Variovorax paradoxus: one gene and its partners. The main gene of each other region encodes a partner of the protein of the gene in region 2 in a complex. Links are inferred from orthologs where the notes say so. Each region holds a gene or a part of one and is shown on either strand. Other genes may lie near its edges. The genes, in order: QFZ47_RS27790, QFZ47_RS18595 and QFZ47_RS27795.

Region 1 (3,146 bases), 1.9 Mb from region 2 along the record:
GGTGCGCTTCTCGGTCGGGCTGGAGGATGTGGAAGACCTGCGGGCCGACCTGCAGCAGGCGCTCGCGCGGATGTAAGCGAAGTTTTCCGGATGCAGAGGCCGACCGCTGCGCGGCTTTGGGTGCACCGTTATCGCTTACAGTTGGATGACACGCAGTCGCTTTGACTGCCTCGTTCAAGGAGAGAACAGTGGCAACACCCAATTACGGCTACGAAAAGCGCCAGAAGGAGCTGGCCAAGAAGAAGAAAAAGGAAGAGAAGCTCCGCGAAAAGGCCAATCGCAAGCTCTCGCCAAGCAGCGACGGCCTGGCCCCGGGTGACCCGGAAACCGACGTGGCCTCGCTCGAACGCGATCCGCCGACGGTGCCCGATCTGCCGACCAAGAACGGTTGATCCGAAATCAAGGCTATCGACAAAAAAGCCGCTGCAGGCCTCCGGGCCTGGAGCGGCTTTTTTGTTGCGGTCGGCTTACCTGGCCGCGAGCAGCTTGCGCAGCTCCGGCCATACGTTGTCGAGCAACTGCGGCTGCGCGGCGGCGGTCGGATGAATGCGATCGGCCTGGAACAGCGCGAGCGCATCGGGCGCATCGGCCACGCCCTTGAGCAGGAACGGAACCAGCGCCGCCTTGGTGGCGCTGGCCACCTTGCCGAACACGGCTTCGAAGCGCCGCGTGTAGTCGCCGCCGTAGTTGGGCGGCACCTGGATGCCGACGATCAGCACCTTGGCCCCGGCCGCCTGCGCGGCCTTGGTGATCTGCAGCAGGTTGTCCTCGGTGTTCTGCAGCGGCAGGCCTCGCAGCGCGTCGTTGGCGCCCAGCTCGACCACCACGTGGCTGGGCTTGTGCTGCGCCAGCAGCGAGGCAAAGCGGGCGCGTCCGCCCGAGCTGGTGTCGCCGCTGATGCTGGCATTGACCACCGTGGCCGGGATCTTCTGCTGTGCGAGCCGCTTCTCGAGCAGGGGCACCCAGCCTTCGCCGCGCTTCAGGCCGTATTCGGCGCTCAGCGAATCGCCGAGCACCAGGATGACCGGTTTGCCGGGCGCGGCGGCCTGGGCATGGCTCGCCGTCCAAGCCCCTGCGCTGCCGAATGCCGCTGCGCTCAAGATAAAGTCACGTCGTTTCAAAACGAAAAGCCTTTCCATGTCCCAACCCCCGTCTGATGCCATTGTCGCTGTCGAGCATGTGTTCAAGTCCGTGACCGATTCGGCCGGTACGCTCGACATTTTGCAGAACATCGATTTCACCCTGGGCGCGCGGGAAACCGCCGCCATCGTCGGTGCCTCGGGTTCGGGCAAGAGCACGCTGCTGTCGATCATCGCCGGGCTCGACACGCCCACGCGCGGCACTGTCAGGCTGGCGGGCGATGACATCTTCGCCATCGACGAGGACGAGCGCGCCGCGCTGCGCGCCCAGCGCGTGGGCTTCGTGTTCCAGAGCTTCCAGCTGCTCGGCAACCTGAGCGCGCTCGAGAATGTGATGCTGCCGCTCGAACTGGCCGACCGCAAGGACGCGCGCAAGGCCGCCACCGAGATGCTCGGGCGCGTCGGACTCGGCCAGCGCCTGGGCCACTATCCCAAGGTGCTCTCGGGCGGCGAGCAGCAGCGCGTGGCGCTGGCCCGGGCCTTCGTGGTGCAGCCGGCCCTGCTGTTGGCCGATGAGCCCACCGGCAGCCTCGACTTCGCGACCGGTGAACAGGTCATGAAGCTGATGTTCGACCTCAACCGCGAGCTCGGCACCACGCTCGTGCTCGTCACCCACGACCGCGGCATTGCGGCCCAGTGCGAACGGCGCATCACCATCGAGGCCGGCCGCATGGCGCTCAACGAATCGACGCCTGTGCTGGTGGCCTCGCTGCAGGCATGATCGTTCCCCGGTTCTGGGCCGAGGGCCGCATCCAGGAGCGGGTGGCGGGCAAGCAGATCATCGTGCGGCGCCACGGCTGGTCCGACGAGAGCCCGATCGCCGCGCAGGCGCATGCCGACCAGCGCACGCGGGAGGCCTTCGAACGCATCGCCGGCGGCGAGCAGCTCAACCGCCGCGAGCGCAAGCTGGCCTACAACGGCGCCGAAGGCATGCCCATCCGCGAGGAAATCGTCGAGCGGCAGGGCGACACCGTCATCACCCGCAACAGCTACGGCGCGCGCTGCCTCAACACGCCCGACGTGCTGTTCGTCGACATCGATTTCGACGAACCGCTGCGTGGCAGCGTGTTCGGCTTTGCGCTGGTGCCCGCGCTGATCGCGGGCATCGTCGGCGGCTGGACCGCCAAGACCTGGCTGGGCGGGCTGGTCGCGGCCATCGTGGTCTTTGCCGTCGCCTACCGCATCGGCCTGCGCAAGAAGCGCGGCGAGGCCAGCGACGATCCCGCGCCCGAGAAGCGCGCGGCCGGGCGCATCGGGCGCTTCGTCCATCAGCACCCCGACTGGCATTTGCGCATCTACCGCACGCCGGCCGGCTTCCGCGTGCTGGCGATGCACGACGTCTTCAGCCCGGCCGACATCGCGGTGGCCGACTGCTTCCAGGCGCTGGGTGTCGACAAGGTCTACGCGCGCATGTGCCGCAACCAGAACTGCTTTCGCGCCCGCCTGAGCGCCAAGCCCTGGCGCATCGGCATCGGCGAGCACATGCGGCCGCGGCCGGGCGTCTGGCCCGTGTCGCCCGAGAAGCTGCCGGTGCGCGATGCCTGGGTCGCGCGCTACGAAAAGGCCGCCGCGGGCCATGCCGCCTGCCAGTACCTGGAGAGCGCCGGCAACAGCGCGCGGGTGCATGCGAATGCGCTGGCGGTGCAGCAATTGCACGACGAACGCACGCGAGCGCTGAGCGGCCTGCCCATCGCCTGAGGATCGCCTGAAGATCCGGGCCGGCCAGGGTAGGGATAATCAGGGGATGTCTTCCCCCAAAGTGATCTTCGGCTTCCATGCCGTGGGCGTGCGCATCAAGACCGCGCCCAAATCGGTGCTCGAAGTGATGTTCGACAGCAGCCGGCGCGATGCGCGCATGAAACAGTTCATCGCGCGCGCCCAAGAAGCCGGTGTGCGGCTGGTCGAGGCCGACGGGCTGCGGCTCGCCAAGCTCAGCGGCAGCCATGGCCACCAGGGCGTGGCTGCGCGGGTCGAGCCCATCGCGCAAGTGCGTTCGCTCGACGAGCT
Region 2 (3,295 bases):
CGCAGGCGCAGCTCTATGCGCTGGTCAACGCGATCCGGCTCCAGGAGAGCACCTACAAGTCGGCCGGGTCGGTGCACGGCTGCGCGCTGTTCACGCTCGAGCCCGGCGGCACGGAGGTCACGATGCATTGCTTCGTGGAGGATGTGGGCCGCCACAACGCCATAGACACCATCGCGGGCTGGTGCGCCATGCAGCCGCCGGATGCGCTGGCAGGCGACCGCGTGTTCTACACCACCGGCCGGCTCACGAGCGAAATGGTGATCAAGTCGGCACAGATGGGCGTGCCCATCGTGGTCTCGCGCAGCGGCATCACGCAGATGGGCCACGAGGTGGCAACGCGCGTGGGCCTGTGCGCGATCGGCCGCGCGACCAACCGGCACTTCGTCTGCTACGCGGGCGTGGAGCGGCTGGTGCTGCAGCCGGAACTCGCGCGCCGCAGCCCGGCATAGTCACCCTGCCGGCGCTAAGCCCCTGAAAAGGCGCTGGCGCACCCGCGTCGGCTATCGTCTCGCCCATGAATGCCTCTTTCCGCCTTGGCTGGCGCACCCTCTGGCGCGATCTGCGTGCCGGCGAACTGCGCCTCTTGATCGTTGCCGTGGTGCTGGCCGTGGCCGCGCTCACGGCGGTCGGCTTCTTTGCCGATCGGCTGAAGGGAGGCCTGCAGCGCGATGCGCGGCAACTGCTCGGCGGCGACGCGGTGGTCGTGAGCGACAACCCCACGCCCGAAGCCTTCGTCGCGCAGGCCCGCGCCTTCGGGCTTCAGGGCTCCGGCACCTACGGCTTTCCGACCATGGCACGGGCCAGCGATGCCCAGGGCGGCGCCAGCAAGCTGGTGGCCCTGAAGGCCGTGGCCGCGGGCTATCCGTTGCGCGGCAATCTGCAGACTGCGAGCGCCCCCGATGTTCCCGGCACCCTCACGCGCGACATTCCGCCGGCGGGCGAGGTCTGGGTCGATGCCTCGCTGCTCGACTCGCTGGCGCTCAAGGCGGGGGACACGCTTCTTCTTGGCGACACCGGCCTTCGCATCGGCCGCGTGATCACGCTCGAACCCGACCGGGGCGCGGGCTTCATGAGTTTTGCGCCGCGCGTGATGCTCAACCAGGCCGATGTGCCGCGCACCGGCCTCGTGCAGCCTGCGAGCCGTGTCGGCTACCGCTATGCCGTGGCGGGCGAGAACGCGGCCGTCAAGCGCTTTTCCGACTGGGCCGAGGCCGCGATCAAGAAGGGCGAGCTGCGCGGCGTGCGGCTCGACTCCTTCGAGGGCGGGCGCCCCGAAATGCGCCAGACGCTGGACCGCGCCGAGAAATTCCTGAGCCTGGTCGCGCTGCTCGCGGCGCTGCTGTCGGCCGTGGCGGTGGCACTGGCCGCGCGCGGCTTCGCGGCCAGCCATCTCGACGACTGCGCCATGCTGCGCGTGCTCGGCCAGAGCCAGCGCACCATCGCGCTGGCCTACTCGTTCGAATTTGCCGTCGTCGGCCTCGTGGCCAGCAGCCTCGGCGTGGCGATCGGCTTCGGCGTGCATTACGTGTTCGTGGTGCTGCTCGCGGGGCTGGTGGAAGCGGCGCTGCCCGCGGCCACCCTGTGGCCCGTGGCCTTCGGCCTGGGCATGGGGCTCACGCTGCTGTTCGCCTTCGGCCTGCCGCCGGTGCTGCAGCTGGCCAGGGTGCCGCCGCTGCGGGTGATCCGGCGCGACGTCGGCGGGCTCAAGCCCGCGTCGCTCGCGGTGCTGGGCATTGGCGTGGCGGGCTTCGCGGCCTTGCTGATCGCGGCCAGCAGCGACCTGAAGCTGGGCCTGATCGCGGTGGGCGGCTTCGCGGGCGCTGTGGCCGTGTTTGCTCTCCTGAGCTGGCTCGCGGTGAAGGTGCTGCGCCGCAGCGTCAATGAAACCACCGCGCCGCGCTGGCTGGTGCTGGCCACGCGCCAGATCTCGGCGCGGCCGGCCTACGCAGTGGTGCAGGTCAGCGCGCTGGCCGTCGGCCTGCTCGCGCTGGTGCTGCTGGTGCTGCTGCGCACCGACCTGGTCGCGAGCTGGCGCAAGGCCACGCCGCCCGATGCGCCGAACCGCTTCGTGATCAACGTCATGCCCGACCAGAGCACGGCGTTCCAGAAATCGCTGCGCGATGCCGGCGTGAACAAGTTCGACTGGTATCCGATGATCCGCGGCCGCCTGGTGGCCGTCAACGACAAGCCGGTGTCGCCCGACGACTACGTTGAAGACCGCGCCAAGCGCCTGGTGGACCGCGAGTTCAACCTCAGCAACAGCGTGGCGGCGCCGGCACACAACAGCATCGTGGCGGGGGCGTGGAAGCCCGATGCGCCGGGCGAAGTGAGCGTGGAAGAAGGCCTGGCCGAAACGCTCGGCCTCAAGCTCGGCGATGTGCTGCGCTTCGACATCGGCGGCATGCAGAACGATGCGCGCATCACATCGCTGCGCAAGGTCGACTGGGGCTCGATGCATGCGAACTTCTTCGTGATGTACACCGTGGCCGCGTTGCCCGACGTGCCGGTGACCTACATGGGCGCCTTCCGCGCGCCCGAGACGCGGGGCTTCGACAACGCGCTGGTGCGCAGCTACCCCAACGTGACCAACGTCGACATGAGCGCCACCATCAACCAGGTGCAGCGCGTGCTCGACCAGGTGATCCGTGCGGTCGAGTTCCTGTTCGGCTTCACGCTCGCGGCGGGGCTGGTGGTGCTGTTCGCCGCGGTCACCGCCACGCGCGAGGAGCGCGCGCGCGAGTTCGCGGTGATGCGCGCGGTGGGCGCACGGGCCAGCCTGCTGCGCCAGGTGCAGCGGGCCGAGCTCGCGGGCGTGGGCCTGCTGGCGGGCTTCCTCGCGAGCATCGTGGCGTCGGCCATCGGCTGGGGCCTCGCGCGCTACGTGTTCGACTTCACCTGGACGGCGTCGCCCCTGGTGCCGATCGCCGGTGCGCTCGCGGGCGCGGTGCTGGCGCTGGCCGCAGGCTGGTGGGGCTTGCGTGACGTGCTGCGCAGGCCGGTGGTCGAGACGCTGCGGCGCGCGGCGGAATAGATTTTTCTTCCGGCAAGGGCGGGCAGGGCGGAGAGCGTCGGGGCGCCGGCTGGCGTGATCAGCGAGCCGGCGGCAAGTCTTCCCTGAACATGTGCTCGCTCGCGAAGTCCACGAAAGCCCGCACCTTCGGCGACAGCTGCCGGCTCGACGGCCACAGCGCCGAGAACTGCCCCTGGCGCACCAGGTGCGTTTCGAGCACGCGCTGCAGTTCGCCGCGGCAGAGCGAATCGCGCGCGAGAAAGTCTGGCATATAGGCCACGCCGA
Region 3 (3,148 bases), 1.9 Mb from region 2 along the record:
TTCGCCTTCCTGAAGAGCGGCGACGAGGTGCTGATTCCCGACAACGCCTACGGCCCCAACAAGGCGCTGGCGACCGGCGAACTGGCCAACTTCGGCATCACGCACCGCATGTACGACGCGATGAACCCGTCCGATCTGGCCGCCAAGCTCTCGGAGCGCACGCGGCTGGTGTGGCTCGAGGCCGCGGGCTCGGTGACGATGGAGTTTCCCGACCTGCCGGCGCTGGTGAAAGCCTGCCGTGCGCGCGGCGTGGTGACGGCGCTGGACAACACCTGGGGCGCGGGCCTGGCATTCGCCCCCTTCGATTTCAACGGCAGCGGGCAGGGCGTGGACATCTCGGTTCACGCGCTCACCAAATACCCGAGCGGCGGCGGCGATGTGCTGATGGGCAGCGTCGTCACGCGCGACGAGCGGCTGCATCGCGCGCTCAAGCTCACGCACATGCGCACGGGCTTCGGCGTCGGCGTCGGCGATGTGGAAACTCTGCTGCGGTCGCTGCCGAGCATCGGGTTGCGCTATGCCGCGCACGACCGTTCGGCGCGCGAGCTGGCGCGCTGGCTCGGCGGCCGCGAAGAGGTCGCGCAGGTGCTGCATCCTGCGCTCGAGGAGTCGCCCGGCCATGCGAACTGGCGTGCACTGTGCGGCGGCGCCGACCTGGCCGCGGGCCTGTTCTCGATCGTGTTCGACGAGCGCTACAGCACCGAGCAGGTCGACCGCTTCTGCGACAGCCTGAACCTGTTCCGCCTCGGCTATTCGTGGGGCGGCCCGGTGAGCCTCGTGGTGCCCTACGACATCGGCCTGATGCGCGATGCCAGCGTGGCGCGCTGGCCCCACAAGGGCACGCTGGTGCGCTTCTCGGTCGGGCTGGAGGATGTGGAAGACCTGCGGGCCGACCTGCAGCAGGCGCTCGCGCGGATGTAAGCGAAGTTTTCCGGATGCAGAGGCCGACCGCTGCGCGGCTTTGGGTGCACCGTTATCGCTTACAGTTGGATGACACGCAGTCGCTTTGACTGCCTCGTTCAAGGAGAGAACAGTGGCAACACCCAATTACGGCTACGAAAAGCGCCAGAAGGAGCTGGCCAAGAAGAAGAAAAAGGAAGAGAAGCTCCGCGAAAAGGCCAATCGCAAGCTCTCGCCAAGCAGCGACGGCCTGGCCCCGGGTGACCCGGAAACCGACGTGGCCTCGCTCGAACGCGATCCGCCGACGGTGCCCGATCTGCCGACCAAGAACGGTTGATCCGAAATCAAGGCTATCGACAAAAAAGCCGCTGCAGGCCTCCGGGCCTGGAGCGGCTTTTTTGTTGCGGTCGGCTTACCTGGCCGCGAGCAGCTTGCGCAGCTCCGGCCATACGTTGTCGAGCAACTGCGGCTGCGCGGCGGCGGTCGGATGAATGCGATCGGCCTGGAACAGCGCGAGCGCATCGGGCGCATCGGCCACGCCCTTGAGCAGGAACGGAACCAGCGCCGCCTTGGTGGCGCTGGCCACCTTGCCGAACACGGCTTCGAAGCGCCGCGTGTAGTCGCCGCCGTAGTTGGGCGGCACCTGGATGCCGACGATCAGCACCTTGGCCCCGGCCGCCTGCGCGGCCTTGGTGATCTGCAGCAGGTTGTCCTCGGTGTTCTGCAGCGGCAGGCCTCGCAGCGCGTCGTTGGCGCCCAGCTCGACCACCACGTGGCTGGGCTTGTGCTGCGCCAGCAGCGAGGCAAAGCGGGCGCGTCCGCCCGAGCTGGTGTCGCCGCTGATGCTGGCATTGACCACCGTGGCCGGGATCTTCTGCTGTGCGAGCCGCTTCTCGAGCAGGGGCACCCAGCCTTCGCCGCGCTTCAGGCCGTATTCGGCGCTCAGCGAATCGCCGAGCACCAGGATGACCGGTTTGCCGGGCGCGGCGGCCTGGGCATGGCTCGCCGTCCAAGCCCCTGCGCTGCCGAATGCCGCTGCGCTCAAGATAAAGTCACGTCGTTTCAAAACGAAAAGCCTTTCCATGTCCCAACCCCCGTCTGATGCCATTGTCGCTGTCGAGCATGTGTTCAAGTCCGTGACCGATTCGGCCGGTACGCTCGACATTTTGCAGAACATCGATTTCACCCTGGGCGCGCGGGAAACCGCCGCCATCGTCGGTGCCTCGGGTTCGGGCAAGAGCACGCTGCTGTCGATCATCGCCGGGCTCGACACGCCCACGCGCGGCACTGTCAGGCTGGCGGGCGATGACATCTTCGCCATCGACGAGGACGAGCGCGCCGCGCTGCGCGCCCAGCGCGTGGGCTTCGTGTTCCAGAGCTTCCAGCTGCTCGGCAACCTGAGCGCGCTCGAGAATGTGATGCTGCCGCTCGAACTGGCCGACCGCAAGGACGCGCGCAAGGCCGCCACCGAGATGCTCGGGCGCGTCGGACTCGGCCAGCGCCTGGGCCACTATCCCAAGGTGCTCTCGGGCGGCGAGCAGCAGCGCGTGGCGCTGGCCCGGGCCTTCGTGGTGCAGCCGGCCCTGCTGTTGGCCGATGAGCCCACCGGCAGCCTCGACTTCGCGACCGGTGAACAGGTCATGAAGCTGATGTTCGACCTCAACCGCGAGCTCGGCACCACGCTCGTGCTCGTCACCCACGACCGCGGCATTGCGGCCCAGTGCGAACGGCGCATCACCATCGAGGCCGGCCGCATGGCGCTCAACGAATCGACGCCTGTGCTGGTGGCCTCGCTGCAGGCATGATCGTTCCCCGGTTCTGGGCCGAGGGCCGCATCCAGGAGCGGGTGGCGGGCAAGCAGATCATCGTGCGGCGCCACGGCTGGTCCGACGAGAGCCCGATCGCCGCGCAGGCGCATGCCGACCAGCGCACGCGGGAGGCCTTCGAACGCATCGCCGGCGGCGAGCAGCTCAACCGCCGCGAGCGCAAGCTGGCCTACAACGGCGCCGAAGGCATGCCCATCCGCGAGGAAATCGTCGAGCGGCAGGGCGACACCGTCATCACCCGCAACAGCTACGGCGCGCGCTGCCTCAACACGCCCGACGTGCTGTTCGTCGACATCGATTTCGACGAACCGCTGCGTGGCAGCGTGTTCGGCTTTGCGCTGGTGCCCGCGCTGATCGCGGGCATCGTCGGCGGCTGGACCGCCAAGACCTGGCTGGGCGGGCTGGTCGCGGCCATCGTGGTC

Evidence for each region.
Region 1: the proteins of QFZ47_RS18595 (region 2) and QFZ47_RS27790 are in contact, whole or in part, in a cryo-EM structure (PDB 9GE8), measured with the Escherichia coli proteins. The link is inferred for Variovorax paradoxus from one-to-one orthologs.
Region 3: the proteins of QFZ47_RS18595 (region 2) and QFZ47_RS27795 are in contact, whole or in part, in a cryo-EM structure (PDB 9GE8), measured with the Escherichia coli proteins. The link is inferred for Variovorax paradoxus from one-to-one orthologs.

Annotation. Positions count from the first base shown.
Region 1 is NZ_JAUSXL010000002.1:5,094,793-5,097,938, reverse strand. Bases 1-2,998 are described here. They hold QFZ47_RS27790 (ABC transporter ATP-binding protein), read left to right. Parts: upstream 1-1,137; coding sequence 1,138-1,860; downstream 1,861-2,998. Other genes in these bases: rlmB (23S rRNA (guanosine(2251)-2'-O)-methyltransferase RlmB), read left to right, coding at 2,884-2,998; QFZ47_RS27785 (hypothetical protein), read left to right, coding at 1,857-2,837; QFZ47_RS27795 (arylesterase), read right to left, coding at 468-1,139; QFZ47_RS27800 (hypothetical protein), read left to right, coding at 189-392; QFZ47_RS27805 (cystathionine beta-lyase), read left to right, coding at 1-76. In the rest of the region: more of rlmB, read left to right, coding at 2,999-3,146.
Region 2 is NZ_JAUSXL010000002.1:3,158,150-3,161,444, forward strand. The notes cover bases 126-3,272. They hold QFZ47_RS18595 (ABC transporter permease), read left to right. Parts: upstream 126-514; coding sequence 515-3,031; downstream 3,032-3,272. Other genes in these bases: QFZ47_RS18590 (formate dehydrogenase accessory sulfurtransferase FdhD), read left to right, coding at 126-449; QFZ47_RS18600 (LysR family transcriptional regulator), read right to left, coding at 3,090-3,272. Outside these bases: more of QFZ47_RS18590, read left to right, coding at 1-125; more of QFZ47_RS18600, read right to left, coding at 3,273-3,295.
Region 3 is NZ_JAUSXL010000002.1:5,095,636-5,098,783, reverse strand. The notes cover bases 149-3,148. They hold QFZ47_RS27795 (arylesterase), read right to left. Parts: upstream 1,985-3,148; coding sequence 1,313-1,984; downstream 149-1,312. Other genes in these bases: QFZ47_RS27785 (hypothetical protein), read left to right, coding at 2,702-3,148; QFZ47_RS27790 (ABC transporter ATP-binding protein), read left to right, coding at 1,983-2,705; QFZ47_RS27800 (hypothetical protein), read left to right, coding at 1,034-1,237; QFZ47_RS27805 (cystathionine beta-lyase), read left to right, coding at 149-921. Outside these bases: more of QFZ47_RS27805, read left to right, coding at 1-148. UniProt on the Escherichia coli protein: TesA is a multifunctional esterase that can act as a thioesterase, lysophospholipase and protease.